Regions from separate parts of the Streptomyces sp. NPDC059080 genome, predicted to be linked through region 2. Evidence: riboswitches for the same ligand, from Rfam matches in the RefSeq annotation. Region 2 holds a riboswitch; each other region holds the start of a gene.
What was found. A riboswitch is a leader RNA that binds a small molecule or an ion and turns the genes downstream of it on or off. The one in region 2 is predicted to bind cyclic di-AMP.
Positions count from the first base shown of each region.

Region 1: linked by a shared signal. The riboswitch ahead of ACFWWQ_RS24070 (NlpC/P60 family protein) and the one ahead of ACFWWQ_RS05260 (M23 family metallopeptidase) in region 2 are both predicted to bind cyclic di-AMP.
Region 3: linked by a shared signal. The riboswitch ahead of ACFWWQ_RS27280 (transglycosylase family protein) and the one ahead of ACFWWQ_RS05260 (M23 family metallopeptidase) in region 2 are both predicted to bind cyclic di-AMP.

Region 1 covers NZ_JBHYGX010000038.1:26,410-37,606, reverse strand. The annotation lists gene ACFWWQ_RS24085 (alpha/beta hydrolase) at 1-1,003, shown strand, start outside; gene ACFWWQ_RS24080 (GNAT family N-acetyltransferase) at 1,106-1,804, opposite strand; gene ACFWWQ_RS24075 (hypothetical protein) at 1,917-2,270, shown strand; gene ACFWWQ_RS24070 (NlpC/P60 family protein) at 2,411-3,550, opposite strand; cyclic di-AMP (ydaO/yuaA leader) riboswitch at 3,558-3,742, opposite strand; gene pcrA (DNA helicase PcrA) at 4,002-6,500, shown strand; gene ACFWWQ_RS24060 (peptidoglycan DD-metalloendopeptidase family protein) at 6,572-8,326, opposite strand; gene ACFWWQ_RS24055 (cobalamin B12-binding domain-containing protein) at 8,934-9,392, shown strand; gene ACFWWQ_RS24050 (DUF5691 domain-containing protein) at 9,556-11,197, opposite strand, start outside.
Region 2 covers NZ_JBHYGX010000005.1:36,281-47,477, reverse strand. The annotation lists gene ACFWWQ_RS05275 (GNAT family N-acetyltransferase) at 1-3,023, opposite strand, end outside; gene ACFWWQ_RS05270 (HPr family phosphocarrier protein) at 3,283-3,564, shown strand; gene ACFWWQ_RS05265 (GntR family transcriptional regulator) at 3,860-4,555, opposite strand; gene ACFWWQ_RS05260 (M23 family metallopeptidase) at 4,785-5,561, opposite strand; cyclic di-AMP (ydaO/yuaA leader) riboswitch at 5,575-5,730, opposite strand; gene ACFWWQ_RS05255 (M16 family metallopeptidase) at 5,975-7,357, opposite strand; gene ACFWWQ_RS05250 (M16 family metallopeptidase) at 7,396-8,733, opposite strand; gene ACFWWQ_RS05245 (DNA topoisomerase (ATP-hydrolyzing) subunit A) at 9,028-11,197, shown strand, end outside.
Region 3 covers NZ_JBHYGX010000054.1:310-6,814, forward strand. The annotation lists partial or broken gene ACFWWQ_RS27270 (cytochrome P450) at 1-290, shown strand, start outside; gene ACFWWQ_RS27275 (transglycosylase family protein) at 522-1,592, shown strand; cyclic di-AMP (ydaO/yuaA leader) riboswitch at 1,812-2,022, shown strand; gene ACFWWQ_RS27280 (transglycosylase family protein) at 2,028-2,702, shown strand; gene eno (phosphopyruvate hydratase) at 3,171-4,460, shown strand; gene ACFWWQ_RS27290 (septum formation initiator family protein) at 4,705-5,160, shown strand; gene ACFWWQ_RS27295 (DUF501 domain-containing protein) at 5,308-5,856, shown strand; gene ACFWWQ_RS27300 (exopolyphosphatase) at 5,853-6,505, shown strand, end outside.

The DNA of each region.
Region 1 (11,197 bases), on a different contig from region 2:
TCTGGTCATGCTGCTGTTCGCCCAGGCCACCGCCATCACCATGGTCTTCGTGCTGGTCAACAACGCCAACAACCTCTACGACACCTGGGACGACCTCCTCGGCACCGGTAGCCACATCGAGGCGGCCCGTGACCTCGGTCCCGACGGGCTGGGCGGTCGGCAGATCTCCGACGAACCCCGCCGGGCCCAGCCGTTCCGCCCCGCCGACGACCCGGTGGTCGGCCCGGGCGTGCAGGTCACGGACCTCCAGGGCCGTATCTCCGGCGTCAGCGGTGAGGTGTACGTCTGGCTGCCGCCGCAGTACCACGACCCGGCGTATCGCACCAAGAAGTTCCCGGTGGTCGAGCTGCTGCCCGGCTACCCCGGCTCGGCCAAGTCCTGGTTCGGCACGCTGGCGGCCGGCCGCCAGCTCCAGCCGCTGATGGAGCGCGGGGAGATCGAGCCGTTCATCCTGGTCGCGCCGCGCACCAACATCTACCAAGGCGCCGACACGGGATGCGTCAACATCCCCGGCAAGGTCAACGCCGACAGCTGGCTGACCGTCGACGTACGCCAGATGATCACCGAAACCTTCCGGGCCGGGGACCGCCCCGACTCCTGGGCGCTGGCCGGGTACTCCGCCGGGGCGCACTGCGCGACCAGGCTCGCCTTGGCCCACCCCGACCGGTACCGCGCGGCGGTCGGCATGTCCGGGTACAACGACCCGGCGGGCGAGGCCACCTCGCTCGCCGGTAGGGACCCGAAGCTGCGGATCGAGAGCAACCCGCTGCACCAGCTGCGGGAGGCCAACCTGGCCGGCCGCCCGCCGCACACCGCGCTCTACCTCTCCGGCGCGTCCGGCGACGGCTACGAGGCCGGTCTCGGACTGCGGCGGCAGGCCCGGCGGCCGACCACGGTGACCGTCCAGCGGATCGGCGCGGACGCCGGTGGCCACACGAGCGCGGTGTGGCGCGCACAGGTCCCCGAGATCTTCCGGTGGCTGGGGCGGGAGATCAAGGGCTGACGGCCGGGGGGCCGACGCGCCCGCCACGGGGGCCGCCCCGAGGGCCGCCGGGCCCCGGCCCACGCGACATCGGCCTCGCCCGCGTCACCCTTCTCACCCCACTCACCCCTTCCGCACCACCGCCGTAACCGGAGAACGTAGGTGCCAGCCCAGGGCCGTGTACAGCTCCCGGCCGGGCGGGCTGGCGACGAGCACGCCCTCGGTGGCGCCCCGTCGGACGGCGTGGGCGGTGAGCGCCGCCATCACCAGGCGGCCCAGGCCCCGGCGGCGGTGTTCCGGCTCCGTTCCGATCATGTCGTGGACGGCGGACACCGGGGTGCCGTCCACGCCGCCGGTGAGCGCGGTCCGGCCGCTCGCGGCGGGCCGGTCGGCCGTCCCTGTGGCCCATACCCGTACGTCCATGATCCCGTCGCACTCCTCGGTGCCGAGGCGGTAGCCGGACGGTGGCGCGGCGGCCGGGGGATCCGGCGGCAGTGTGGCCGTCATGAGGTACTGCGGTTCGTCGTACTGCCAGGCGGCGGTGAGCAGCGGTGCGACCTCCGCGCGGGGCGCGCAGATTTTGAGCCAGATGTCCGGCGTCGTCACCGTACGGGCCAGTGCGCGCAGCACCGCGGGGTCGGCGGCGGGGAGGACGTACCGCGCGGCGTGCCGCGGATGGCCGACCTCGATGCGGAAGCCGCCCGGGACCACCCGCGGCGCCGGCGTCGCACGGGCCCGCGCCCACCCCCGCGCCCAGACACCGGCGACCCGCGCGAGACCGGCCGGGTCACACCCCCGGCAGGCCCCCTCAGCACGATCCATGCGCCGCACCCTAGAGCCGCCCCCACCCCGCGGACAGGCCGCAGACCGGCCATGAACGCCCACCACCGGGCCCCCGGAAGGAGGTAGGGGGGAGACCGTTACGATCCGCACTATGGACGTAGTAATCAATATCTTCGTCGGCTTGCACATCATCGGTATCGCCTCCCTGCTGGGGGGCTTTCTCACGCAGATGAAGGCGATGAGCGCGGGCACCGCCCGGTTCGTGCCCGCGATGCTGCACGGTGCGCTGACGATGCTGGTCACCGGCATCGCGCTGGTCGGCCTGAACCAGGCCCAGGGCAGCCCGGTCGACAACATCAAGATCGGCATCAAGCTGGCCGTCCTGGTCGTCATCCTGGGTCTGGTCTACGTCAAGCGGGACGAGGAGAGCATCGCCAAGCCGCTGTTCGGCACGGTCGGCCTGCTCACCATGGTCAACATCTTCATCGCGGTGCTCTGGACCTGAGCCCGACCGGGGCGCGCGGCAATGTCCCCCGCGCCCCCGGCACACCCCGCGTACGCCTCCGGCCCGGCCCCTCACCAAGGGGGCCGGGCCGGAGCCGTGTCCCGGGAGGCCACGCGGTGTGACGGTCTCCCGGAGGGGCGTCACGCCGGGCGGACACTCCCGTAGATCGGCATGTAGTAGATCGACTCGATGCGCACGCTGGCGCCCGGCTTCGGGGCGTGGATCATCTTGCCGTCGCCGATGTACATCCCGACGTGGCTGATGTCGTTGTAGAAGAACACCAGGTCACCGGGGGCGAGATCCGTGGTGGCGACGCGCTGGCCGACCTTCACCTGGTCCCACGTCGTGCGCGGCAGGCTCACCCCGGCCGCCTTCCACGCGGCCTGCGTCAGCCCGGAGCAGTCGTAGGAGTTGGGGCCGGTGGCGCCCCAGACGTACGGCTTGCCCATCTGGGCGCGGGCGAACGCGAGCGCCTTCTCGGCCTTCGTACGGTACGAACCGTCGGCCGGTCCGCCGCCCTGGCCGGGGTCGGCCGTACCGGGGGAGCCGGTGTCCGTCCCGCCACCGGGCTGCTCGTGCTGCTTCTGAGCCTCCTCCTCGGCCTTGCGCCGGGCCTCTTCCTCCTTCTTGCGCTCCAGCGCCGCCAGGCGCGCCTTCTCCGCGGCGGTCAGCTCGGAGAGCAGCTGCCGGGCCTCGGTCAGCTTGCCCTGGACCGTCCGCTTGGAGTCGGCCAGCGCGGTCTGCGACTCCTGGAGGCGCTCCAGGCTGCGGGAAGCCTCGGCCCGCTGGTGGGCGGCGGCGGCCTGCTGCTCCTGGTAGGCGTCGACGGCCTGTTGCTGCCGCCCGGTCAGCCGCTCCATCAGGTGGCTGCGGTCGGCGAACTGCTGCGGGTCCTTGGAGAACATCAGCTGCGCCGTCGGGTTCATACCGCCGCCGCGGTACTGCGCGGCGGCGAAGGTGCCCAGCTCCCGGCGGGCCTCGTTGAGCTTCCCGGTGCGGCGCGCCGCGGCGTCCTGGAGGTCGCTGACCTCCGCCCGCCGCTCGTCGACGTGCTCCTTGACGCCGTTGTACTTCTGGGTCGCGACCTCCGCCTGGCGGTAGAGGGTGTCGACCTTCTTCTTGACCTCTTCGACGGTCGGCTTCGGGGAGCGGGGGGACGCCTCGGCCGACTGTGACAGCAGGGTGACCGTGGCGAGGGCCGCGGTCGTCAGACCGGCGGCCGTCCGGCGGCTGCCGGGCGAGGTGAGGACGCGGGTACGCGGCTTGCGGTGCGACGGCAAGGCCGACGACTCCTTCCGTGGACCGCCTACCGGGTTAGCTGTCGGGTTCGGGCGGTGTCGCAGACGGAAGGCTGGCCCTACGGTCCGTACGTCCGCGCGCGGCGGCCGTACCGACCGATTCACCCCGGTGGTGCTGGTGGGTCCCCGGCTCCGGGTGCCGTGGGGCAGGGCCGGACTCGGCGGAGGCGGCCCGTGCGGACGCTGTCGTCCGCGGGATGCGGGCAGCCCGAGCGTGAACCTAGCCAACTCGTGTGGCTCCTGTGAAGGCAGATGTTCGAATTGCCCGAAACCTTCTGTGACCTGTGTGCATGAGGTGACGTTCGCGTGGGCAGGGCGGGGCTTCTGCGTCGAATGCCGGATTCACGGGCGGCGAGGGCGGAACGCCCTTCTTTCCGGCACTTCCGCGACTCCGGGGCCGACTGTCAGTGGGGCGGCCTAGACTCGGTGGGCGATGAGCAGCCTCTTTGACGACAACTTCCTGGCGGACCTCGCCTCCAAGGACGAGGAGCCCCCGCCGCCTCCCGAGGACGAGCACGGCCCGGCCCCGGAGGAGGTCCCGCACGACCTCTTCAGCGGCAGGTTCGACGCCCCCGTGCCCCGGGACGCGCACTACCGCGACGGCGCCGCCCGCCCCGCCGTCGACCCGGCCACACTCCTGGAGGGGCTGAACGACGCCCAGAAGGCCGCCGTGGCGCACTCCGGCGGCCCGCTGCTGATCGTCGCCGGAGCCGGTTCCGGCAAGACCCGTGTGCTCACCCACCGCATCGCGCATCTGCTCGCCGCCCGTGGCGTCCACCCCGGCCAGATTCTCGCGATCACCTTCACCAACAAGGCCGCCGGGGAGATGAAGGAGCGCGTCGAGGAGCTGGTCGGCCCCCGGGCCCACGCCATGTGGGTCTCCACCTTCCACAGCGCCTGCGTCCGCATCCTGCGCCGCGAGTCCAAGCACCTCGGCTTCACCTCGTCGTTCTCGATCTACGACGCCGCCGACTCCAAGCGCCTGATGGCCCTGGTCTGCCGCGATCTGGATCTCGACCCCAAGCGGTTCCCGCCCAAGTCCTTCAGCGCCAAGGTCTCCCACCTCAAGAACGAGCTCATCGACGAGGAGACCTTCGCCGGACAGGCCGCCGACGGTTTCGAGAAGACCCTTGCCCAGGCGTACGCGCTCTACCAGGCGCGGCTGCGCGAGGCCAACGCCCTGGACTTCGACGACATCATCATGACGACCGTCAACCTCCTCCAGGCGTTCCCGGACGTCGCGGCCCACTACCGCCGCCGCTTCCGCCACGTCATGGTCGACGAGTACCAGGACACCAACCACGCGCAGTACACCCTCGTCCGCGAGCTGGTCGGCCCGGCCGAGTTCGCCGCCGAGCTGTGCGTCGTCGGCGACGCCGACCAGTCGATCTACGCCTTCCGCGGCGCCACGATCCGCAACATCCTCCAGTTCGAGGAGGACTACCCGGACGCCACGACGATCCTCCTGGAGCAGAACTACCGCTCCACCCAGACGATCCTCTCCGCCGCCAACGCCGTCATCGAGCGCAACGAGAACCGCCGCCCCAAGAACCTCTGGACCGAAGCCGGCGAGGGCCCCCGCATCACCGGGTACGTCGCCGACACCGAGCACGACGAGGCCCAGTTCGTCGCCGAGGAGATCGACCGCCTCACCGACTCCGGGGACGCCCGCGCCTCGGACGTCGCGATCTTCTACCGCACCAACGCCCAGTCCCGCGTCTTCGAGGAAATCCTCATCCGCGTCGGGCTGCCCTACAAGGTCGTCGGCGGTGTCCGCTTCTACGAGCGCAAGGAGGTCCGCGACATCCTCGCGTACCTGCGGGTGCTCGCGAACCCGGAGGACACCGTCCCCCTCCGCCGGATCCTCAACGTCCCCAAGCGCGGCATCGGCGACCGCGCCGAGGCGATGATCGACGCCCTGTCGCTCCGCGAGAAGATCAGCTTCCCGCAGGCGCTGCGCCGCGTCGACGAGGCGTACGGCATGGCCGCCCGCTCCGCCAACGCCGTCCGGCGCTTCAACACCCTGATGGAAGAGCTGCGCACCATCGTCGAATCCGGCGCCGGACCGGCCACCGTCCTCGAAGCGGTCCTGGAACGCACCGGATACCTCGCCGAGCTGCAGTCCTCCTCCGACCCGCAGGACGAGACCCGTATCGAGAACCTCCAGGAACTCGCCGCCGTGGCCCTGGAGTTCGAGCAGGACCGCGTGGCCGGACCCGCCGCGGAGGACGCGGACGCGGAGGAGCCCGTCTCCGGCGGCACGCTCGCCGACTTCCTGGAGCAGGTCGCGCTGGTCGCCGACTCCGACCAGATCCCCGACGAGGACGAGGACGGCAGCGGCGTCGTCACCCTCATGACCCTGCACACCGCCAAGGGCCTGGAGTTCCCGGTCGTCTTCCTCACCGGCATGGAGGACGGCGTCTTCCCGCACATGCGTGCGCTCGGCCAGGCCAAGGAGCTGGAGGAGGAGCGCCGCCTCGCCTACGTCGGCATCACCCGCGCCCGCGAGCGCCTTTACCTCACCCGCGCCACGATGCGCAGCGCCTGGGGCCAGCCGTCGTACAACCCGCCGTCGCGGTTCCTGGAGGAGATCCCCGCGACGTATGTCGACTGGCGGCGCACCGGACCGGCGACGCCGTCCGCGACCATGGGCGGGATGCGCTCCGGCGGCAGCGGCAGCGGCAGCGGCGGCGTCGGCGCCGGGTTCGGTACGTCGCGGGCCAAGGGCCCGAGCGGGTTCGCCACCCGGCGGAGCAGCGACCGCCCGGTGGTGGCGCTCGCCGTCGGCGACCGCGTCACCCACGACAGCTTCGGCCTCGGCACGGTCACCGGCGTCAAGGGCAGCGGGGACAACGCCGAGGCGACGATCGACTTCGGTGGTGAGAAGCCCAAGCGGCTGCTGCTGCGGTACGCCCCGGTCGAGAAGCTGTGAAAAAGGCCCGGCCTTCAGGGGGCCGGGCCACCACGCGGGCGCCTGCCGGAGCGACCGGCGGGCGCCGGGCGTCAGTTGGGGTTGAGCCCGTGGCTCTGCAGCCACGGCAGCGGGTTGATCGGCGAGCCGCCGCCCGGCCGCACCTCGAAGTGCAGATGCGGGCCGGTGGAGTTGCCGGAGTCGCCCGAGTACGCGATCTGGTCGCCGGCCTTGACGGAGCCGGAGCGGATCTTGGTGCTGCTGAGGTGGCAGTACCACGTCTCCGTGCCGTCGGGCGCCGTCACGATCGCCATGTTGCCGTAGGCGGAGTTCCACTGGGTGCGGATGGTGCCGTCGGTCGCGGCCATGACAGGGGTGCCGCCGAACACGGGGAAGTCGATGCCGGTGTGCACGGACATCCAGTTGACGCCCGCCTGACCGAAGAGCGCGCTCAGCCCGTGCTGTGTGACCGGCAGCACGAACTTCGGGCGCGCGGCCTCCTTGCGCCTCGCCTCTTCTTCCTTGCGCTTCTTCTCGGCGACCTGCCGGGCCTTGAGGTCGATGCGCTCCTGGGTGCGGCTCGCCCGGCCGGCGAAGTCGTCGGCTCCGGCGCTGAGCCCCGCGAGCTGGGTGTCGAGCTTGCTGTTGGCCGTCGACGGCTTGACGCCCCCGGCCTCCGGCGCGGCCGCCGCGGCGTCGTCCTTCTTGTCCCCGCCGAAGCTGCCGAGGGTGGCCGCGGCGGCGGCGCAGACGCCGAGGGCCGCGACGGAGGGCACCGCGATGGTCAGCAGCGCCGACCGCTTCGCCGTCCGGCGGCGGCCCCGGCCCCGCACCGCGGGGGAGGCGGCCCGGCCGTGGTCGGGGGTGTCGTCGGCGAGGTCGGACGGGATGATCGGGGTCGCCTGGGTCATCGCGTCGGCGAGCGCGGCGGCCCGGGCGCCCGAACCGGACCTCGGTGATCCGGCCTCGGGCCGCGGCGGTTCGGCGGGCTGGTGCGGCAGGGAGTCGACGGCCGGGGGACCGCCCTGGGCCGGGATGATCGCGGTCGCCGCCTGGTCGATCGTCGGCCACACGGCGGTGGCGTCGTGCCCGGACGCGTCGTGCCCGGCGTCGTCGGTGATGGCCGGCTGCACGACCGTGGCGGTGGCCTCGTAGCCGCCGGTGCCGTACGCCGTCCGGTCGTCGTCACCGGTGGGCGCGTCGTAGCGACCGGCGTGGGAGGGACCGGTGTCAAAGGAACCGGCGGGGAAAGAGCCGGTGCCGAGGGGGTCGCCGTCGTAGGCGTACGTGCCGGTGCCGGGCGCGTCCGTGCCGAGCCCGCTCGTACCGTAGGTGCCGGTCGCGTAGGCGGCGTGATGCGTGCCGGCCGGGTAGGTGCCGGTGTCCGTGCCGTACCCGTTGTCGTAGCCGTACGTGCGGGTGCCGGTGCCGGGCGTCTCGTGGCCGGTGTGGGCGTACGGGTCGTAGGCGCCGCCCTGTGCGTCCGCGCCGTAGCCGGTCCCGTAGGTCACGGCGTGCTGCGTGCCGGTGTCGTAAGCGGCCGCATCGTACGCGCCGGTGGCGTAGGAACCCGTGTCGTGGGAGCCGGTGCCGTATGAGGGCGCGGCGTAGGCGCCGGTCTCGTAGGCGGCGGCGTACGGCTCGGCGCCGTAACCGGCCGTCGGGTACTGCCCGGTGTCGTATCCGCCGGGCAGGGAACCGAAGAGCGGATCACCGCCGTCGTCACCGGAGTATCCGGCCGCGGGATGCTGCTGCCCGTAGGAGTTGTACGCGGGGGAGTGCCCGTACGAGGCGTTGGGAGCGGGGCCTGTCGGGAGTGGACTCTCCGACGGGTGACGGTCGTTCACCACCAGCTTCTCTTTCGCCTCGGCAGCAGGAGAATTAGCGGCGACTGTACCCGGCGGTACGCGACGCCGACAATCTTCCCCAGGTTTCGGGCGGGACCGGGCCGGGCATTTGGCTGCCTTTCGGTGGCATCCATGCCTCCTTTTGGCGTCCCGTTCGAGAGCGCCGGGGCGTGGAACCCGGCGTACGCGCCGTGACCGGGTCCGGGAGGCCGGAATTCCCTTGACGAATCCGGTGTGTGCCGGGCATGCCGTCCGATGGCGATATCGAATGAGGGGATCGCGCCACGGAATGGCGAGGGATGGCTTGATGTCGACCTTTTGGTGGCGGTGGCGGTGGTGGCGAAGGGCGTCGCGCATGCCGGGTGCATTCCGGTGGGGGTGCGGCGCCGGTGTCGCGGGCCGGGGGCCGGGCGGGGTGCGGACGGACGGCGGGGTGTGGCAGGGGTGTTCGCGTGTGATTTCCCCCTCCCCGCATGTCACGGGGCCACCGGGTGCGCGATGCTGGGGATAACGTTCGTTCACTTGCGGCCATCGGACCGGACGGCCGCGCGATCGGTTGTCGGCTCGGCGGCACACACGACGTGCCGTGCATGACTTGGAGGCGGTTATGGGTGTGGCACGGCATGACGAGGCGCAGACGGACGGCCGGGGCACGGCCGCTACGCCGGGGCCGATCCGCGTCGTGGTGGCCAAGCCGGGGCTGGACGGACACGACCGGGGCGCCAAGGTCATCGCGCGGGCGCTGCGCGACGCCGGTATGGAGGTCATCTACACCGGGCTGCACCAGACCCCGGAGCAGATCGTCGACACAGCCATCCAGGAGGACGCCGACGCCATCGGCCTGTCGATCCTCTCCGGCGCCCACAACACGCTCTTCGCCAAGGTGATCGCGCTGCTCAAGGAGCGCGACGCGGACGACATCAAGGTCTTCGGCGGCGGCATCATCCCGGAGGCGGACATCGCGCCCCTGAAGGAACAGGGCGTCGCGGAGATCTTCACCCCGGGCGCCACCACCACCTCGATCGTGGAGTGGGTGACCGCGAACGTGCGGTCCTTGTCGGCCTGAGGGAGCGACGGGCCGGGGCCGGTCGCGGCCGGGAGCCGGCCAGAGGCGGGGCGGTGGTGTGCGCTCCGCCGGTGGCCCGTTTCCGGGCAAGGCGGCGTGTTCCGGTGGCTGTTGACGGTATGCCTTCCGCCGGGCCCGGCGTCGTAAGGCGTCGGCCATGGGATCACTCCGTTACGGGTGTGGGTGTGGGTGCGGGGCTGGGAGCAGGGGCGGCGGCATCGGTGCCGGAGGTGTCGGTGAGTTCGGCGAGCATGGTGGCGCGTAGGCGGAGGGTGCCGACGAGGCGTTGGAACGCCTCGGACCAGTAGCCGCCGGATCCCGGGGATGCGCCCTCCGGTTCGTCGGTGACCGCCGTCAGCATGTCCAGACGGTCCGCGGCGGCCGGATCCAGGCACCGTTCGGCCAGGCCCATCACGCCGCTGAAGCTCCAGGGGTAGCTGCCCGCGTCCCGTGCGATGTCCAGAGCGTCGACCACCGCACGGCCCAGCGGCTCGGCCCACGGCACCGCGCAGACCCCCAGCATCCGGAATGCGTCGGCCAGGCCGTGCGCCGCGATGAACCCCGCCACCCACGCGGCGCGTTCATCGGACGGCAGGACGGTCAGCAGCTTCGCCGTGTCGCGGGACGAGCCGCCGGAAGCGCCCTCGGCGCCCCGGGGTGCCGACCCGGGGGCACTCAGCAGGGCCCGCGCCCAGGCGGTGTCGCGTTGCCGGATCGCCGCGCGGCACCAGGCGTCGTGCAGTTCGGTGCGCCAGCCGTCGGCCACCGGGAGGGCGACGATGTCCCCCGGTCCGCGTCCGCCGCACCGCTCGGACCAGCGGTGGAGCGGCGCCGCCTCCACCAACTGGCCCAGCCACCAGGCACGTTCGCCCCGGCCCGAGGGGGCCTTGGCAGCCACGCCGTCGCGCCGCATGCCCTCGTCACAGGCGCGCGGTGGCGTCACGGTGAGCACCGGGCCGGAGGGATCGGCCGACCCGGGGTGGGCCGGACGCGGTGCAGATCCCGGGGGCAGGGTGACGCAGGCGTGGGCGCGGGCGGCCATCCGTGTGGCGAAGGCGGATTCCGGGAGCGTGGAGAGGAGTTCGGCGGCGGTGGCCCGGACGGTGCGGCTGCGGTCGGACAACGCCCCTTCCAGGAACGCTTCGTCGTCCGGCGAGAGACCTTCGCGCAGCGTGTCGAGGAACAGCAGGCGGTCCTCGGCGTGCTCCGACGGCCAGGTGCCGGCCAGCAGGTCCCGCCCGGCGTCCGGCGCGCTCCGGCGCACCGCGGTCAGTAGGGCCACCCGCTCCGCGAACAGCCCTTCGTCCCACCGGCGCTGCACCGCCTCGGGGTCGTCGGCGCCCGGCGTCGCGAGGGCGCCGGTGCCGCGCAGGGCGAACTTCCAGTCGCCGTTGAACCGCGCCAGCCAGAGGGCCCGCGGCCCGGCCAGCGCCAGCGCCGCCGGACGCAGGTCCGTCCGGGCGCGGGCGGCGTCGAGCAGCGCGGGCAGCAACGCCTCGGGGGCGCGGTAGCCGTGCGCCTGGGCGGCGGCCAGCCACTGGGGCAGCAGCTCGGTGAGGTCGGGCGCGGCGCCGCGGCGGCTGCTCCCGCCCGTCCCGCCGCGGTCCGCGAGCAGCAGTGCCAGGCGGCGGCGGGCGGCCGGAGGTATGGCCGGCCGCGGGTCGTCCGGGGCGGGCGCCGGGCGGTCGGCCGCGAGCGCGGGCCGCAGCGCAGCGCGGCGCCGCACCGTGCTGACGGCGGCCGCGTCCAGCAGCGCGGCGGCGGCGCTCCGCCCGGGCCGCACCACCACGGGCGGCGTCCGCCGC
Region 2 (11,197 bases):
TAGACGGGCAGGCGGCGGGGGCCGAGGTCGGTGGTGGCGGGCGGGCGGGCGAGGCGGACGGATGCCCCGAGGACCGACAGACCGCGCGGGGCGACGACGACCGGTTCCAGGTCGACGCCCACCACCTCGGGGTGGTCGTCGACGAGCCGGGACACCCGCAGCAGCACCTCGGCCAGTGCGGCGGTGTCGACGGGCTGGGAGCCGCGCCAGCCGAAGAGGAGGGGGGCGGCGCGGATCGACCGGATCTGGGCGTCGACATCGCGGTCGGTCGCGGGGATGAGGCGGTGCGCGATGTCGCCCAGCAGCTGGGAGGGGGCGCCCGCCAGGCCGAACGAGAGGACGGCACCGGCCGCCGGGTCGATGGCGGCGCGGACCACCGTGTCGACGCCGCGCGGCACCATCTTCTGCACGACGGGCGCAAGCTCCTCCGGGGTGCCGAGGGAGGCGGTCAGTTCGCCGTAGGTGCGGCGCAGGTCCTCCTCGTCGGCTATGTCCAGGCGGATGCCGCCGAGGTCGCTGCGGTGGCGCAGGTGGGGCGCGGTGGTTTTGAGGGCGACGGGGTAGCCGAGGCGGGCGGCGGCGCGGACGGCGGCGTCCGGGCCGGGGGCGGGCAGCGACGGCTGGGTGGGGATGCCGTAGCGGGCGAGCAGGGCGGCGGCATCCTCGGCGGGCAGCGGAACGGAGCGGCCGGCGGGCGGGTCGAGGTGGTCGAGCAGCCGCGCGATGTCGGCACCGGCCGCGGCCTCCTGGATGTCGTCGTACGCGGGGACCCGGCCCGGCTCGGCGACCTCCCGGCGCCAGGCGGCGTACCGCACGGCCTCGGCGAGGGCCCGGACGGCGCGCTCGGCGGCGGGGTAGGCGGGGAGCGGGGTGCGGGCGAGCGGGTAGGGCGCGGTGGGCGAGGTGGGGGCCACGGGAACGTCGTCTGCGGCGAGGGTCTCGGGTCCGGCCGAGGCGGCGGGCGCTGCGGCTCCGGCGCCGGAGGCTTCCGGTCCGGCCTGGGCGGCGGGCTCCGCGGGGCCGGTGGCCGGAGCATCTGGGTCTGCAGCTCGGGCGGCGGGGCCGGTGGCCGGGACGCCGAGGCCCGCGCTCGGGGCATTATCGGGTGCCCTCGGGACAACGTCCTTGGGCACCCCCGGGCCGGCCGGAGCCGCAAGCGCCGTAGCGAGCGCATCCATGGCCAGATGCACGACGGCCACTGGCTTGGCCGGGCCCGCGGCGGCCGCCGAGCGCAGTGCCGCGGCCAGTTCCTCGCCCTCCCCCGGGGCGGTCGCGTTGCCCTCCCCCACCCAGGGGATCGCGGTGACCACGACGGCGTCGCAGCCCTCGCGTGCCAGTTCCTCGGCGAGGGCGGTGTGGAAGTCGTGCGGGGTCGCGGCGGAGGGCAGCACCCGGGGGCGCCGCGGGCGCAGACCCTCGGTCAGGCACGCGTCGTAGGCGAGGAGGGAGAGCGCCTCGGAGTTGCCGAGGACGGCGACGCGGGCGCCCGCGGGGAGCGGCTGGGAGGCGAGCAGCAGCCCGGCGTCGAGGAGTTCGGTGACGGTGTCGACGCGGATGACACCGGCCTGCCGCATCAGGGCGGCGACGGTGCTGTCCGGGATGCGGACGGTGGGGACCGTGTGCCCCAGGGGCGCGGTGCCGTGGTGGCGGGCGCCCTTGGCGACGACGACCGGTTTGACGGCGGCGGTGCGGCGGGCGAGGCGGGTGAACTTGCGGGGGTTGCCGATGGATTCGAGGTAGAGGATCGCGACGTCGGTGTCCGGGTCGTCGTACCAGTACTGGAGCAGGTCGTTCCCGGAGGCGTCGGCGCGGTTTCCGGCGGAGACGAAGGTGGAGACCCCGGCGGGCGAGCCGTCCCCGGGGCCGCGCTCGTGCAAGCCGCTGAGCAGGGCGATGCCGATCGCGCCGGACTGGGTGAACAGCCCGATGCGGCCGGTGGCGGGCATCACCGGCGCGAAGGAGGCGTTCAGCCGGACGCCGGGGGCGGTGTTGATCAGGCCGAAGGCGTTCGGGCCGATCAGGCGCATGCCGTAGGAGCGGGTGCGGCGCAGCAGGGCGCGCTGGCGTTCGCGCCCCTCGGTTCCGGCCTCGGCGTACCCGGAGGAGAGGACCAGGACGCCCTGGACGCCGTGTTCCCCGCAGTCGTCGATCACCTCGGGGACGTGGTCGGCCGGGACGGCAATGACCGCGAGGTCGACCGGGCCGTCGATCTCCCGCAGGGAGCGGACGGCGGGGACACCCTCGGGGTCGAGGCGGTCGGTCCCCTCGGGGAAGGCGCGGTTGACGGCGTGGACGCGGCCGGTGAAGCCGGAGTCGAGGACATGGCGCAGGGCGGTGCGGCCGACGCCGCCGGGCGTGCGGCCGGTGCCGATGACGGCGACCGAGCCGGGGGCGAGGAGCCGCTGCATGGAGCGGGCCTCGGCGCGCTGCTCGCGGCCGCGCATCACGGCCATGGACTGCTCGGTCGGTTCGAGGTCGAATTCCAGCCGGACGACGCCGTCCTCGAAGGTGCGCTGCTGGGTGTACCCGGCGTCCGTGAACACCTTGATCATCTTGGAGTTGGCGGGGAGGACCTCGGCGGCGAACCGGCGGATGCCGCGCTCCCGTGCGACGGCGGCGATGTGCTCCAGCAGCGCGGAGGCGACGCCGCGGCCCTGGTGGGCGTCCTGCACCAGGAAGGCGACCTCCGCCTGGTCGTCCCCCGGGTCCGTGGCCGGCAGACCCCGGTCGTTGATCCGGTCGTAGCGGACGGTGGCGATGAACTCGCCGCCCACGGTGGCGGCGAGGCCGACCCGGTCGACGTAGTCGTGGTGGGTGAAGCGGTGCACGTCGCGGTCGGAGAGGCGGGGATAGGGCGCGAAGAAGCGGTAGTACTTCGATTCGTCCGAAACCTGTTCGTAGAAGGAGACCAGGCGCTCGGCGTCGTCCGGGGTGATCGGGCGGATCCGGGCGGTGCCGCCGTCGCGCAGCACCACATCGGCTTCCCAGTGGCTCGGGTACGCGCGATCCGGCGGCTGCTGCATGCGGACAGCGTACGGCCGGGCACCGACAACCGGCTCGTGCGCGCGGGCGGGGCCGGGCGCCGGGCCGGCGGCGGGCGTCCTGGCGGCAGTCGTCGGGCGGCACCCGCGGACCGGTCCGGACGTGGTGCGGACGAGGTGCGGACGAGGTACGGACAAGGTGCGGACGAGGGTGCGGAACACCGGAGGTGGGGCTTCCGGAGCACCCGCGACCGCGCGAGAGACTGGTCTAGATAACTGTGACGACTTGAAGGGCAACACCATGGCTGAGCGCCGCGTCAATGTCGGTTGGGCCGAGGGGCTGCACGCCCGTCCTGCCTCGATCTTCGTCCGTGCGGCCACCGCCGCCGGCGTTCCCGTGACGATCGCCAAGGCCGACGGCGCCCCCGTGAACGCGGCCTCGATGCTCGCGGTGCTGAGCCTGGGCGCCCAGGGTGGCGAGGAGATCGTGCTCGCCTCGGACGCCGAGGGCGCGGAGGCCGCACTGGAGCGCCTGGCGAAGCTGGTCACCGAGGGCCTCGACGAGCTGCCGGAGACCGTCTGAACCGGGACGCCGCCACCTCCCCGCAGCCGGGGAAAGGCCCCACCGTCACGGCCGGAAACGGTCACCGCGGCGGGGCCTTTCGCGTTCCGGGCAACGGAACGGCCACCGCTCCCCGGGGCGGCACCTGTCCCCCGCTCGCAATTCGCCGCAGCCCCGGCGGGCACCGCACGACCGAATACATGAATACGCATCTACGCGGTTGCGGCAATTCCCGGATGGCGCGTTTTCCGGCACCCGTTTCCGCAATTCCCCGAACAGATCCCGCCACCCGCCGGTCGCCCCGTATACCGCGCCCCTATGAAGAACGCACCCGCCCGCTGCTGACGGGACGTTGCGGATGGCGCACCGCGGCCGGCTGACGGTGCCGCGGGCGGTACGCCGGGAGCGACCGCGCGACATGCGACGCCATCAGGGCGCGCGCCGCCTCTGCGTCGCCCCGGGCCACCGCGTCCAGCACCGCACCATGGTCGTCCCAGGTCTCCACATACCGCGCCGGAAGCTCGACGACGTACATCCACTCGATCTTCCGCCGCACCTGGGTCAGCAGCGCGGTCAGCCCCGGATTTCCCGCCGCCCGCGCCAGCGTCTCGTGGAACCAGCCGTCCAACCGGGGCAGATCGCCCGGACAGCCGCGGCGGGCGCGCTCCCTGCCGAGCCGCACCACGCCCCGTAAGACCTTCAGATGCGCGTCGGTGCGGCGGACCGCCGCACGGGCGGCGCCCATCGGCTCCAGGAGCGCGCGCAGGTCCAGGAGGTCGGCCGCCTCCTGGACGGTGGGCGCCGCGACGCAGGCGCCCGCGTGCCGTCGCGCGGTGACGAACCCCTCGGACTGCAGGGTCCGCAACGCCTCACGGACCGGCACCCGGGAGACGCCGTAACGGGTGGCCAGAATGTCCTCGACGAGCCGGCTGCCGGGGATCAGCACGCCGGAAACGATGTCGTCGCGAATCGCCGCGGAGATGCGCTGCACGGAAATCTGGCCTTGCGTCATCGTGGGCGCCTCCACCGTCCTCCCCGGAAAACGCCGGTGTACGGCGCCTTTTCGGCGACTCTATTCGACGGTGGTGGCGCCTTTACCGCCTTCACGCATTCATGGAGATCTTTTGGTGAGAGCCTTCCCTGACCGCCGGGAAATCCAGCCATCCGCTGTACAGCACCGGACGCACCGGAGCCCCGGGCGCCCGGTGAGGGCGGGCCGGGGCTCCGGGAGGCGAGATGGATCAGACGTTGACGCCGTGCGACCGCAGGTAGGAGATCGGGTCGATGTCCGAGCCGTAGTCCGGACCGGTCCGGGCCTCGAAGTGCAGGTGCGGGCCGGTGACGTTGCCGGTCGCGCCGGACAGGCCGATCTGCTCATGGGGCATCACCTGCTGGCCGACCGAGACACCGATCTGCGACAGGTGGCCGTACTGGGTGTACGTGCCGTCGTTCATCTTGATGACGATGTTGTTGCCGTACGCGCCGCCCCACCCCGCCTCGACGACGGTGCCCGCGCCGACGGCGTGCACGGTGGTGCCGGGGTCGGCGTGGAAGTCGATGCCGGTGTGCGTACCGGAGGACCACAGTCCGCTGGACGCCTGGTAGGCGGTGGAGACGTACGAGCCGGAAATCGGGGCGACGAAGGCGTTGAGGCGCTTGCGCTCCTCCTCGCGGGCGGCGCGGACCTCGGCCTCGTGCCGCTTGTCGGCCGCCGCCTTGGCGGCCCGGGCCTGCTTCTCCGCCTCGGCCTCGGCCTTCGCCTTGGCCTCGGCGGTCTCGGCGACGGCCTGCTGCGCATCGGCCTGGGCCTGGACGCGCTCGGCGAGTTCGTCACCGAGGACGACGGCCCGCTGCAGGCCCGTGTCGTGCGCGGCGCCGGACGTGGCGGCCATCGCGGGAGAGGACACGGAGACGACGACGCCGGAGGCGGCGAGACCGGCGATGCCGGCGATGTTGCGGGTCGTCCGGGCGCTGCGGCTCGGACGGCGGTGCTTCCCGGTGGCACGGGTGAACGCCATGTGCTGGCTGGTTCCTTTCCTTCCCTCTCGCCTACCGGGTTAGCTGACGGGTTCGGAGCAGGAAGGTCTCCTACGGGTCCCTCCGGAGAGGCGCCCGATTCACCCCAGGGACGTGTGGGTCCCCGGCTCCCCTGGCTCGCGCCGTACGGGGACTCGGCGATGGCTGTCCGATGCCGCGGTTGCGGCGTGCAGCTGGCGGACAGCGCGCATGAAGCTAATCGTGACAACTTTCAATCGGCAAACAGAAACGCCATATTGTGCGTCACGCCACACCGGCGCGACGGAACCAGCGGCCAGCAAATCCGGACATAAAGGGGATCCCGAGGGTGGCCTTCCGCCCTCGGGATCCCCTTTTGTTCCACTGTGCCGGGCCGCCGTGACGACCCGGCCGGGGCCACCGCTCCTCCGGCTCGTCAGCCCCTGACGACCGTCACCTCGCCGATGCCCAGCGCCCGGACCGGCTCGGCGATCTGCGCCGCATCACCGACCAGCACCGTCACCAGCCGGTCCGCCGGGAACGCGCTGACCACGGCGGCGGTCGCCTCGACCGTACCGGTCTCGGCCAGCCGCGCGTACAGCTGCGCCTGGTAGTCGTCCGGCAGATGCTGCTCCACCTGGTCGGCGAGGGTGCCCGCTACCGCCGCCGCCGTCTCGTACTTCAGCGGCGCGACGCCGACGAGGTTCTGCACGGCGACGTCCCGCTCGGCGTCCGTCAGCCCCTCCGCCGCGAGGGTACGCAGCACCTTCCACAGGTCGTCGAGGGCCGGACCGGTGGACTCGGTGTCGACCGAGCCGCTGATCGCCAGCATCGAGGCGCCGGTGGAGCCCCCGGGCGCGTCCGGCGCCGACGAACGCAGCACCTGCCCGAAGGCCCGCACCCCGTAGGTGTAGCCCTTCTCCTCACGCAGCACCCGGTCCAGACGCGACGTCAGGGTGCCGCCCAGGCAGTACGTGCCGAGGACCTGCGCAGGCCACTGGCGGTCGTGGCGGTCGGCGCCGATCCGCCCGATGAGCAGCTGCGTCTGCACCGCTCCGGGGCGATCGACGATCACGACGCGGCCGGTGTCGTCCGCGGTGATCGGCGCGACGGCGACCGGCTCGGCGGCGGACCCCTGCCAGGCGCCCAGCGTGTCGGCGAGCGCCGCGTCCACGTCAATGCCGGTGAAGTCACCGACGATCACGACGGTGGCCGCCGCGGGCCTCAGATGCGCCGCGTAGAACGCCCGGACGGCCGCCGCGTCGATGCGGCCGACGGTCTCCTCGGTGCCCTGCCGGGGCCGCGACATCCTGGACGACGCGGGGAACAGCTCCTTGGACAGCGCCATCGCGGCGCGGCGCCCCGGGTTGGCCAGCTCGTGCGGGATCTCGTCGAGACGGTTACGCACCAGGCGCTCCACCTCGCCCTCGGGGAAGGCCGGGGCGCGCAGCGCGTCGGCGAGCAGCCCCAGGGCGCGCGACAGCCGGGAGGCCGGGACCTCCAGGGAGACCCGCACCCCGGGGTGGTCGGCGTGCGCGTCCAACGTGGCGCCGCAGCGCTCCAGTTCGGCGGCGAATTCCTCGGCGTCGTGCCGGTCGGTGCCCTCCGACAGCGCCCGCGCCATGATCGTGGCGACACCGTCCAGGCGCTCCGGCTCGGACTCCAGCGGCGCGACGATGTCGACCTCGACGGCGACGACCTGCTGGCCGGGGCGGTGGCTGCGCAGCACCGTCAGGCCGTTGGGCAGCGCACCGCGCTCGGGCGCCGGGAAGGCCCACGGCTTGGGCGCCCCGCCCCGGGGCTGCGGGTGGAAGGTCATCTCGCTCATGGCCAGGTCCTCGCGGGTCGTGGCGTCACTCACCGGTCCGCCTCCTCGTCGTTGTCGGCGCTCTCGTCGGCGGCGGTCGGCTCGTACACCAGCACCGCGCGGTTGTCGGGGCGCAGCCGGGCCTGGGCGACGGCGTGCACCTCCTCGGGCGTGATGTCCAGAACACGCCCCACGGCGGTCAGCGCCAGCTGCGGGTCGCCGAACAGGACGGCGTAGCGGCACAGTTCGTCGGCGCGCCCGCTGACCGTCGCGAGGCGGTCCAGCCACTCGCGCTCCAGCTGGGCCTGCGCCCGCTCCATCTCCTCCGGGGTCGGCCCCTCGGCGGCGAACCGGGCCAGCTCCTCGTCGACGGCGCTCTCGATGTCCGCGACCTCCACGCCACCGGACGTCTTGACGTCCAGCCAGCCCAGGGACGGCGCACCGGCCAGCCGCAACAGGCCGAACCCGGCGGCGACGGCGCTGCGGTCGCGGCGCACCAGGCGGTTGTAGAGGCGTGAGGACTCGCCGCCGCCCAGGACGGTCAACGCGAGATCGGCGGCGTCCGCCTCCCGGGTGCCGTCGTGCGGCAGCCGGTAGGCCGACATCAGGGCACGCGAGGGCACCTCCTCCTCGATGACCTCCCGCAGCTGGCCGCCGACGGTGTCCGGCAGGGCACCGCTGCGCGGCGGCTGCTTGCCGTCGTGCGAGGGGATCGACCCGAAGTACTTCTCGACCCAGGCGAGCGTCTGCTCGGGGTCGATGTCGCCGACCACCGACAGGACCGCGTTGTTGGGCGCGTAATAGGTGCGGAAGAACGCCCGCGCGTCCTCCAGGGACGCCGCGTCCAGATCGGCCATCGACCCGATGGGCGTGTGGTGGTAGGGGTGGCCCTCCGGGTACGCCATGGCCGTCAGCTTCTCGAAGGCCGTGCCGTAGGGGACGTTGTCGTACCGCTGGCGGCGTTCGTTCTTGACGACGTCGCGCTGGTTCTCCAGGGACTCCTCGTCGAGCGCCGTCAGGAGGGAGCCCATGCGGTCCGCCTCCAGCCAGAGCGCCAGCTCCAGCTCATGGGCGGGCATGGTCTCGAAGTAGTTGGTGCGCTCGAAGCTGGTGGTGCCGTTCAGCGAGCCGCCTGCACCCTGCACCAGCTCGAAGTGGCCGTTCCCCTTGACCTGCGCGGACCCCTGGAACATCAGATGCTCGAAGAGGTGGGCCAGGCCGGTACGGCCCTTGACCTCGTGACGCGAACCTACGTCGTACCACAGGCAGACGGCTGCCACCGGCGTCAGATGGTCCTCCGAGAGCACCACGCGCAGGCCGTTGGCCAGCCGGTGCTCGGTCGCTGTCAGGCCGCCGGAGCCGGCTTTTTCTGTGGCCGTGTGACCCATGGGCATGTACGTCCCTTCGATCCGCTTGCGAAGAAGTCCTGTCACTGTATGCAATCGCGTCGGCATCTGGCGAAGTTCCCGTGCGGCCGCCCCCGTACGAGCGGCGGGAGATGCGCCACGGCCCCGTGGAGGGGAGTCGCGTCCGGCGTTGTCGGTGGGGCGGTCCACAATGGTCCGCGTCGGAGTCAGCAGACTCACCGGTCGATCCCCCGCCGGTCGGACCGGCAGCTGTTCACCAACGGCTGGTCGACCCACACATCGGCAGTAGACGCAGCAGAAGGAGCCGCAGCCGCGATGGCCCGCCGCAGCACGAAGACCCCGCCGCCGGACGACTTCGAGGAGAGGATCCTCGACATCGACGTCGTCGACGAGATGCAGGGTTCCTTCCTTGAGTACGCGTATTCGGTCATCTACTCCCGCGCCCTGCCGGACGCCCGGGACGGCATGAAGCCCGTGCACCGCCGCATCCTCTACCAGATGAACGAGATGGGCCTGCGCCCCGACCGTGGCTACGTCAAGTGCGCCCGCGTCGTCGGCGAGGTCATGGGCAAGCTCCACCCCCACGGCGACGCCTCCATCTACGACGCCCTGGTGCGCATGGCACAGCCGTTCTCGATGCGGCTGCCCCTGGTGGACGGCCACGGCAACTTCGGCTCGCTCGGCAACGACGACCCGCCCGCCGCGATGCGGTACACCGAGTGCCGGATGGCGTCCGCGACGACCCTGATGACGGAGTCGATCGACGAGGACACCGTCGATTTCGCGCCGAACTACGACGGCCAGGAGCGGGAGCCGGTCACCCTCCCCGCCGCCTACCCGAACCTTCTGGTCAACGGCGCATCCGGTATCGCTGTCGGTATGGCGACAAATATGCCGCCGCACAACCTCGGCGAGGTCATCGCCGCCGCCCGTCACCTCATCAAGCACCCCAACGCCGACCTCGAAACGCTGATGCGGTTCGTGCCGGGTCCCGATCTGCCCACCGGTGGCCGGATCGTGGGGCTGGGCGGCGTGCGCGACGCGTACGAGAAGGGCCGCGGCACCTTCAAGATCCGCGCCACGGTGGCGGTCGATAACGTCACCGCGCGCCGCAAGGGCCTCGTCGTCACCGAACTGCCCTTCAGTGTCGGCCCCGAGAAGGTCATCTCGAAGATCAAGGACCTGGTCGGCTCGAAGCGGCTGCAGGGCATCGCCGACGTCAAGGACCTCACCGACCGCGAACACGGTCTGCGCCTGGTCATCGAGATCAAGAACGGCTTCAACCCGGAAGCCGTCCTGGAGCAGCTCTACAAGCTGACGCCGATGGAGGAGACCTTCGGCATCAACAACGTCGCCCTCGTCGACGGCCAGCCGCTGACCCTGGGCCTCAAGGAGCTGCTGGAGGTCTACGTCGACCACCGCTTCGAGGTCGTGCGGCGGCGCAGCGAGTTCCGCCGCGGCAAGCGCCGCGACCGGCTGCACCTGGTGGAGGGCCTGCTCACCGCCCTCGTCGACATCGACGAGGTCATCCGCCTCATCCGCTCCAGCGAGAACAGCGCCCAGGCCAAGGAGCGGCTGATCGAACGCTTCTCCCTGAGCGACATCCAGACGCAGTACATCCTGGACACGCCGCTGCGCCGGCTCACCAAGTTCGACCGCATCGAGCTGGAGGCGGAGCGCGACACGCTGCGCTCCGAGATCGAGCAGCTGACCGGCATCCTGGAGTCGGACGCCGAGCTGCGCAAGCTGGTCTCCGGCGAACTCGCCGCCGTCTCCAAGAAGTACGGCACCGAACGCCGCACCGTCCTGCTGGAGTCCGCCGGTACCTCGGTCGCCGCGGTACCGCTGGAGGTCTCCGACGACCCGTGCCGAGTACTGCTGTCGTCGACGGGTCTGCTGGCCCGGACGGCTGGTGGGGACACCCCGTTCGACGCCGACGCCAAGCGCGTCAAGCACGACGTCGTCGTCTCCGCCGTGCCCGCGACCACGCGCGGTGAGGTCGGCGCCGTGACATCGTCGGGACGGCTGCTGCGCCTGCCGGTGATCGACCTGCCGCAGCTCCCCGAGACGGTGGCCGCACCCAGCCTCGCCGGTGGCGCACAGCTGTCGGAGTTCCTGACCCTGCAGAACGGCGAGACCCTGATCTGCCTGACCACACTCGACGAGTCCTCACCGGGCCTCGCACTCGGCACGGAACAGGGCATCGTCAAACGCGTGGTGCCCGACTACCCGGCGCACAAGGACGAGTTGGAGGTCATCACCCTCAAGGAGGGCGACCGCATCGTCGGCGCCGCCGAACTGCGCACCGGTGAGGAGGACCTGATCTTCATCACCGACGAGGCACAACTGCTCCGGTACCCGGCCTCGCAGGTCCGGCCACAGGGCCGCCCGGCGGGCGGCATGGCCGGGGTCAAACTCGGCGCGGGCGCCAAGGTGCTCTCCTTCGGCGCCATCGATCCGGCGGCCGACGCGGTGGTCTTCACCG
Region 3 (6,505 bases), on a different contig from region 2:
CGGTCCTGGTGGTGCTCGCCGCCGCCGACCGCGACCCCGCACGCTTCGACGCCCCGGACACCCTCGACCTGCGCCGCACCGACAACCCGCACCTCGGCTACGGCCACGGCATCCACTACTGCCTCGGCGCGCCCCTCGCCCGCCTCGAAGGGCAGACCGCCCTCGCCACCCTCCTGACCCGCCTGCCCGACATCCGGCTTGCGGCGGAACCTGATGCATTGCGGTGGCGCGGCGGGCTCATCATGCGCGGTCTGCGCACCCTCCCCGTGGCGTTCACCCCGGCCCCCTGACGACACGCCGTCCACCGGCGCGGACGGCCGCCCACGGCCCGGAAGTTGACGCTCCATCAGTCACGTGACCTACGCGTGATCTCCGCTACACCGGCTTGTGACGCCCCGTGAGCCCGGCTACCTTGCCACCGGACAAGCGCTCCACTGCCCGGTGGACGGCCGTACCGGATCCCGGCGGCCGGGCCGGGTCGTCGGGGCGGACAACTCAACCGCCGCTCGAAAGGCAATCGCATGCGCACCGGCAACGGCAGGCACCGTCGCCCCCGCCAGGCACCGGCCCTCTTTGTCACGGCGGGTGTGACCGGCGCGGGCCTCGCCCTGCCCCTCCTCGGCGCGGGCGCCGCCCACGCCGCCGACGCCACCACCTGGGACCGCGTCGCCCAGTGCGAGTCCGGCGGCATCTGGTCCAGCGCCTCCGGCAACGGCTTCTACGGCGGGCTCCAGCTCACCCTCGACATGTGGCGCGACCACGGCGGGCTGGAGTACGCGGCCCGCCCCGACCTGGCCAGCCGCGCCCAGCAGATAGCCGTGGCCCAGGCGATCCTCGCCGACCGCGGCCCGGACGCCTGGCCGCGCTGCGCGGCCGGCGCCGGACTCACCAAGGGCGGCAGAACCCCCGACGTCGACCCCGGCGGCACCGTCACCACCCCGCCCGCCGCCGCGGACGGCGGCGACACTGGCACGGACACTGGCGCGGGCACGGACACCGGCACGGGCACGGACACCGGCACGGGCACGGACACCGGTACGGGCACGGACACCGGTACGGGCGCGGACACCGGTCAGGACGGAACCCCGACCCCCGACGACCCGGACCAGGACACCGCCGACCCGTCCGCCCCGAAGGGTCAGCCGGACCCGTCCGGCGCCCCCGCCCCGTCCGCCTCGCCCGGCACGCCCGGCACCACCGACTCCCCGGAGGCGCCCGAAGGCTCGGGGAGGCCCGGCAGGCCCGGCCCGTCGGGCGACCCGTCCGGCCACGCCTCCACCCCGTCCGGGCCCTCGCACCCGTCCCGTACGACGCCCCCGGCGGACGGGGACGGCTCCGGGCGCCACCGCGGCGGCAGTGACGCCGACGGGGACGGCGAACGCGCCCCGGGGCGGCACGCCTCGCGGGGCGGCGAGCGGACGGACCCGGGCGAGGGCGCGTACACCGTGCGCCCCGGTGACAACCTGTCAGCCATCGTCGAGGCGCGTGAGCTGCCGGGCGGCTGGCCCGCGCTGTACGAGCGCAACGAGGACGTCATCGGCGACGACCCGGACCTCATCCGCCCAGGCCAACTCCTCGATCTGGGCCACTGATCGAGGGAGATGAACTGCTTTGCCCCTTTTGGCGAAAGTGAGACATGGCTCTCGTTGACATCCGTGGCGTCGCGACCTGCCCTTCGCCTCCACACCATGTCCTACCTGCGGAAATATGCGCCCTCTGCGGTCGTTGGCGGTCAACTGTGCCCAGAAAGTGGGGTTTGAACGACGCGGGGGGTTCTGTTTACGGTCGGCATCGCTCGCCAAAGCGGGCCCTTCGTTCACACGCCGAATCCTGCCGGTGGGCGAAGGTGGTCGACGCGCAAGCGCCGAAGGCAGGAGCGGGGGACCCAAGGTAAGTGCCGGTCCCGCCCGTGAAAGCGGGTCAACCGGCTTGGGGTGAAGCCGTGTGTGAGGAACACACGGCCGGGCAATCCACACCGCCCGAACCCGACAGCTCACCTCGTAGGCGTCGGTGAGGAAAACGAAAACATGCTGATGAACAAGGCCAAGCACCGTCGCCCCTCCAAGGCCGTCCGCGTCGCCACCCTCGCCGGTGTCGCCGGTGCCGCCGTGGCCGTCCCGCTGATGGGCGCCACCTCCGCCTCCGCCGCCTCGGTCTCCACCTGGGACTCCGTCGCCCAGTGCGAGTCCGGCGGCAACTGGTCGATCAACACCGGCAACGGCTACTACGGCGGCCTGCAGTTCTCCCTGTCCAGCTGGGCGGCGGCCGGCGGCAAGCAGTTCGCCCCGCGCGCCGACCTGGCCACCAAGGCCCAGCAGATCCAGGCCGCCGAGAAGCTCCTCGCCATCCAGGGCCCGGGCGCCTGGTCCTGCGCCGGTGCCGGCAACCTCACCGCCGGCGGCCCGTCCCCCGACCTGAACACGGGCTCCACCACCAAGGCCGCCCCGCAGCAGCAGGCGTCGCAGCAGCGGGCCGCGCAGCCCAAGGCCGCCCCGCAGCGGCAGGCCCCGCAGCAGCACACCACCCCGGCGCCCCAGCACCACGCCATGGGCCACGGCAACTACACCGTGAAGTCCGGCGACACCCTGGCCAAGATCGCCAAGGCGCACGGCAAGAACTGGAAGTCGGTCTACGCGGACAACAAGTCCGTCATCGGCTCCAACCCGAACCTCATCTTCCCGGGCCAGAAGCTCCACGTCTGATCCCCGCGCGGGGCCCGCCCACCGCCCCGCACCCCGGGCTCCCCGCCCCTCCCGGTCCACCGCGCCCATGCGTACGGCGGCACGTGCGGCACACCGGACCGGGAGGCGGCGCCGCCCGCCCGGACCCCGCGGGCCACGGCCCCGCCCGGGAGCCCCCGCTCACCCGCGGACCTTCCCCACGGGATGCCCCGCCCGGCGCGCACGTCCCCGGGGCGGCACCGGCTCACCGCCGATGCCGCCCTCCGCGCGCCGAGGCGGGGTTTCGCCGTTCCGTACCCTGGTGCCGGACACAGCGTCGTGCCCGCCCCTTATCAGCCGCTTTTCCGTTCCGCGGCCTTCGTTGCCGAATGTCCGGCACCCGGCGTCCGAGGCACCTTTCGGCCCGCTGCGCGGGCCGGGAGCGAGTGGAAGTCCCGGGGGCCGTTAGGCTCGTGCCGCAGAACTCCAGACACCCATGAAGGAGACAACGTGCCGTCCATCGACGTCGTCGTAGCCCGCGAAATTCTCGACTCGCGAGGTAATCCCACGGTCGAGGTCGAGGTCGGCCTCGACGACGGCTCCACCGGCCGGGCCGCCGTCCCGTCCGGTGCCTCCACCGGCGCCTTCGAGGCCGTCGAACTGCGCGACGGGGACCCCAACCGCTACCAGGGCAAGGGCGTCGAGAAGGCCGTCCTCGCCGTCATCGAGCAGATCGGCCCGGAGCTGGTCGGCTACGACGCCACCGAGCAGCGCCTCATCGACCAGGCCATGTTCGACCTGGACGCCACTGACAACAAGGGCTCGCTGGGCGCCAACGCCATCCTCGGCGTCTCCCTCGCCGTCGCGCACGCCGCCTCCGAGGCCAGCGACCTGCCGCTGTTCCGCTACCTCGGCGGCCCGAACGCGCACGTCCTGCCCGTCCCGATGATGAACATCCTGAACGGCGGGTCGCACGCCGACTCCAACGTCGACATCCAGGAATTCATGATCGCCCCGATCGGCGCGGAGTCCTTCTCCGAGGCGCTGCGCTGGGGCGCCGAGGTCTACCACACCCTCAAGAAGGTCCTGAAGAGCAAGGGCCTGGCCACCGGCCTTGGCGACGAGGGCGGCTTCGCCCCCAACCTCGGCTCCAACCGTGAGGCCCTCGACCTCATCCTGGAGGCCATCAAGGAGGCCGGTTACGCCCCCGGCCAGGACATCGCGCTCGCCCTGGACGTCGCCGCCTCCGAGTTCTACAAGGACGGCACGTACCAGTTCGAGGGCAAGGACCGCTCCGCCGCCGAGATGACGGAGTACTACGAGGAGCTGGTCGCGGCCTACCCGCTGGTCTCCATCGAGGACCCGCTGTTCGAGGACGACTGGGCCGGCTGGAAGGTCATCACCGACAAGCTCGGCGCCAAGGTCCAGCTCGTCGGCGACGACCTCTTCGTCACCAACCCCGAGCGCCTGGCCCGCGGCATCGAGGAGGGCTCCGCCAACGCCCTTCTGGTGAAGGTCAACCAGATCGGTTCGCTCACCGAGACGCTGGACGCCGTCGAGCTGGCCCAGCGCAACGGCTTCAAGTGCATGATGTCGCACCGCTCCGGCGAGACCGAGGACGTCACCATCGCCGACCTGGCCGTCGCCACCAACTGCGGCCAGATCAAGACCGGCGCCCCGGCCCGCTCCGAGCGCGTCGCCAAGTACAACCAGCTGCTGCGCATCGAGGAGATCCTGGACGACGCGGCGGTCTACGCCGGCCGTTCGGCCTTCCCGCGGTTTCGCTCTGCGAACCAGTAAGCACAGCGCTCTGCGAACCAGTAAGCACAGCGCTCTGCGAACCAGTAAGCACAGCAAGGGCTGATTTCCCCCGGCGAGGGTGCGCCCCGCTCCGCCCGGCCGTGGGCGGGCCACCCGCCGTCACGGCCTGCGTTCGTCCCCGGCGACGGTCCCGTACCGTTGCCGGGGACGGCTGCGCTTCCGAACGGCCCCGCCCGGCGGGAGCGTACGAACTCCATGACAGTCGGCCAACAGGGGAGGCGACGTGTCCGCGGACCGGTTCTCGACCGCGACCCGGCTCAAGGCGCTCGGCGAACAGGCGGTGGCCCGCGTCCAGCGCGTCCGGCGCCCCCGCCGCAACCGCCTCACCGGACGGGCCGCCCTGCTGGCCCTCGTCATGTGCTCCCTCGTCGTGGCCCTGGCCTACCCGATACGGCAGTACGTCTCGCAGCGCTCCGACATCGCCGACCAGCGCCGCAAGGCCCAGGAGGCGGCCGAGGCGCTGGACCGGCTGCGCGACGAGAAGTCCCGCTGGCGCGATCCCGCCCACGTCGAGCAGCAGGCCCGGCTGCATCTGCACTTCGTCCGCCCCGGCGAGACGGGTTATATCGTCCAGGACGGATCGCGCGCCGACGACGGTGCTCGGCGCGACGGCGCGGGAGCGGCCGGAAGCCCCTGGTACGAGAACCTCTGGGCCGACGTCGACACGGCCGACCGGTGACGCGCCGCACCCCGGTCCGGCTGCCCGGCACCGCCTGATCCGACCTGCCCGACCCGCGGGCGGCGACGCGACGGCACCCTCCGCGTCCGCCCGTCCGCGGCCGAAAGCTCACCGAAGATCCCACCGAAGATCCCACCGAAAGCGCACATGGACACGCCTCCGCCCCAGACCGAGCCCACCGAGCCCACCGCCGCGGACATCGCCGCCTTCAAGGGGCAGCTGGGCCGCCCGCCGCGTGGCCTGCGGGCCATCGCCCACCGCTGCCCCTGCGGCCAGCCGGATGTCGTCGAGACGGCCCCGCGCCTGGAGGACGGCACGCCGTTCCCGACGCTGTACTACCTGACGTGCCCGCGCGCGGCCTCCGCCATCGGCACGCTGGAGGCCAACGGCGTGATGAAGGAGATGACCGAGCGGCTGGCGACCGACCCCGAGCTGGCCGCCGCCTACCGCGCCGCCCACGAGGACTACATCCGCCGCCGCGACGCCATCGAGGTCCTCCAGGGCTTCCCCAGCGCCGGTGGCATGCCGGACCGCGTCAAGTGCCTGCACGTCCTCGTCGGCCACTCCCTCGCGACCGGTCCCGGCGTCAACCCACTGGGCGACGAGGCGCTCGCGATGCTGCCCGAGTGGTGGCGCAAGGGCCCGTGCGTCACGCCCTGCCAGGACACCGCCGCCGCCGAAGGAGACGCCGAATGACCCGGGTCGCCGCCGTCGACTGCGGTACCAACTCCATCCGCCTGCTGGTCGCCGACGTCGACCCGGCCACCGGTGAGCTGACGGAGCTGGACCGCCGGATGCAGATCGTCCGCCTCGGCCAGGGCGTGGACCGCACCGGGCGGCTCGCGCCCGAGGCGCTGGAGCGGACCTTCGCCGCCTGCCGTGAGTACGCCGCGGTCATCGCGGAGCTGGGCGCGGAGCGCACCCGGTTCGTGGCGACGTCCGCCTCCCGCGACGCCGAGAACCGCGACGACTTCGTCCGCGGCGTGGTGGACATCCTCGGCGTCGAGCCCGAGGTCATCACCGGCGACCAGGAGGCGGAGTTCTCCTTCACCGGCGCCACCCGCGAGCTGACCGGCATGGAGGCTGCAGGTGCGGAGCGCCTTCCCGGGAAGGGTGGTGGCGGGCGACGGGCGGGCTTCGCCCGCCCGTACCTCGTCGTGGACATCGGCGGCGGTTCCACCGAGTTCGTCCTCGGTGACGGCGCCGTCCGCGCCGCCCGCTCCGTCGACATAGGCTGCGTGCGGATGACCGAGCGGCACCTGGTGCGCGACGGCGAGATCAGCGACCCGCCGTCCCCCGACCGGATCGCCGCGATCAGAGCCGACGCGGCCGCCGCCCTCGACGA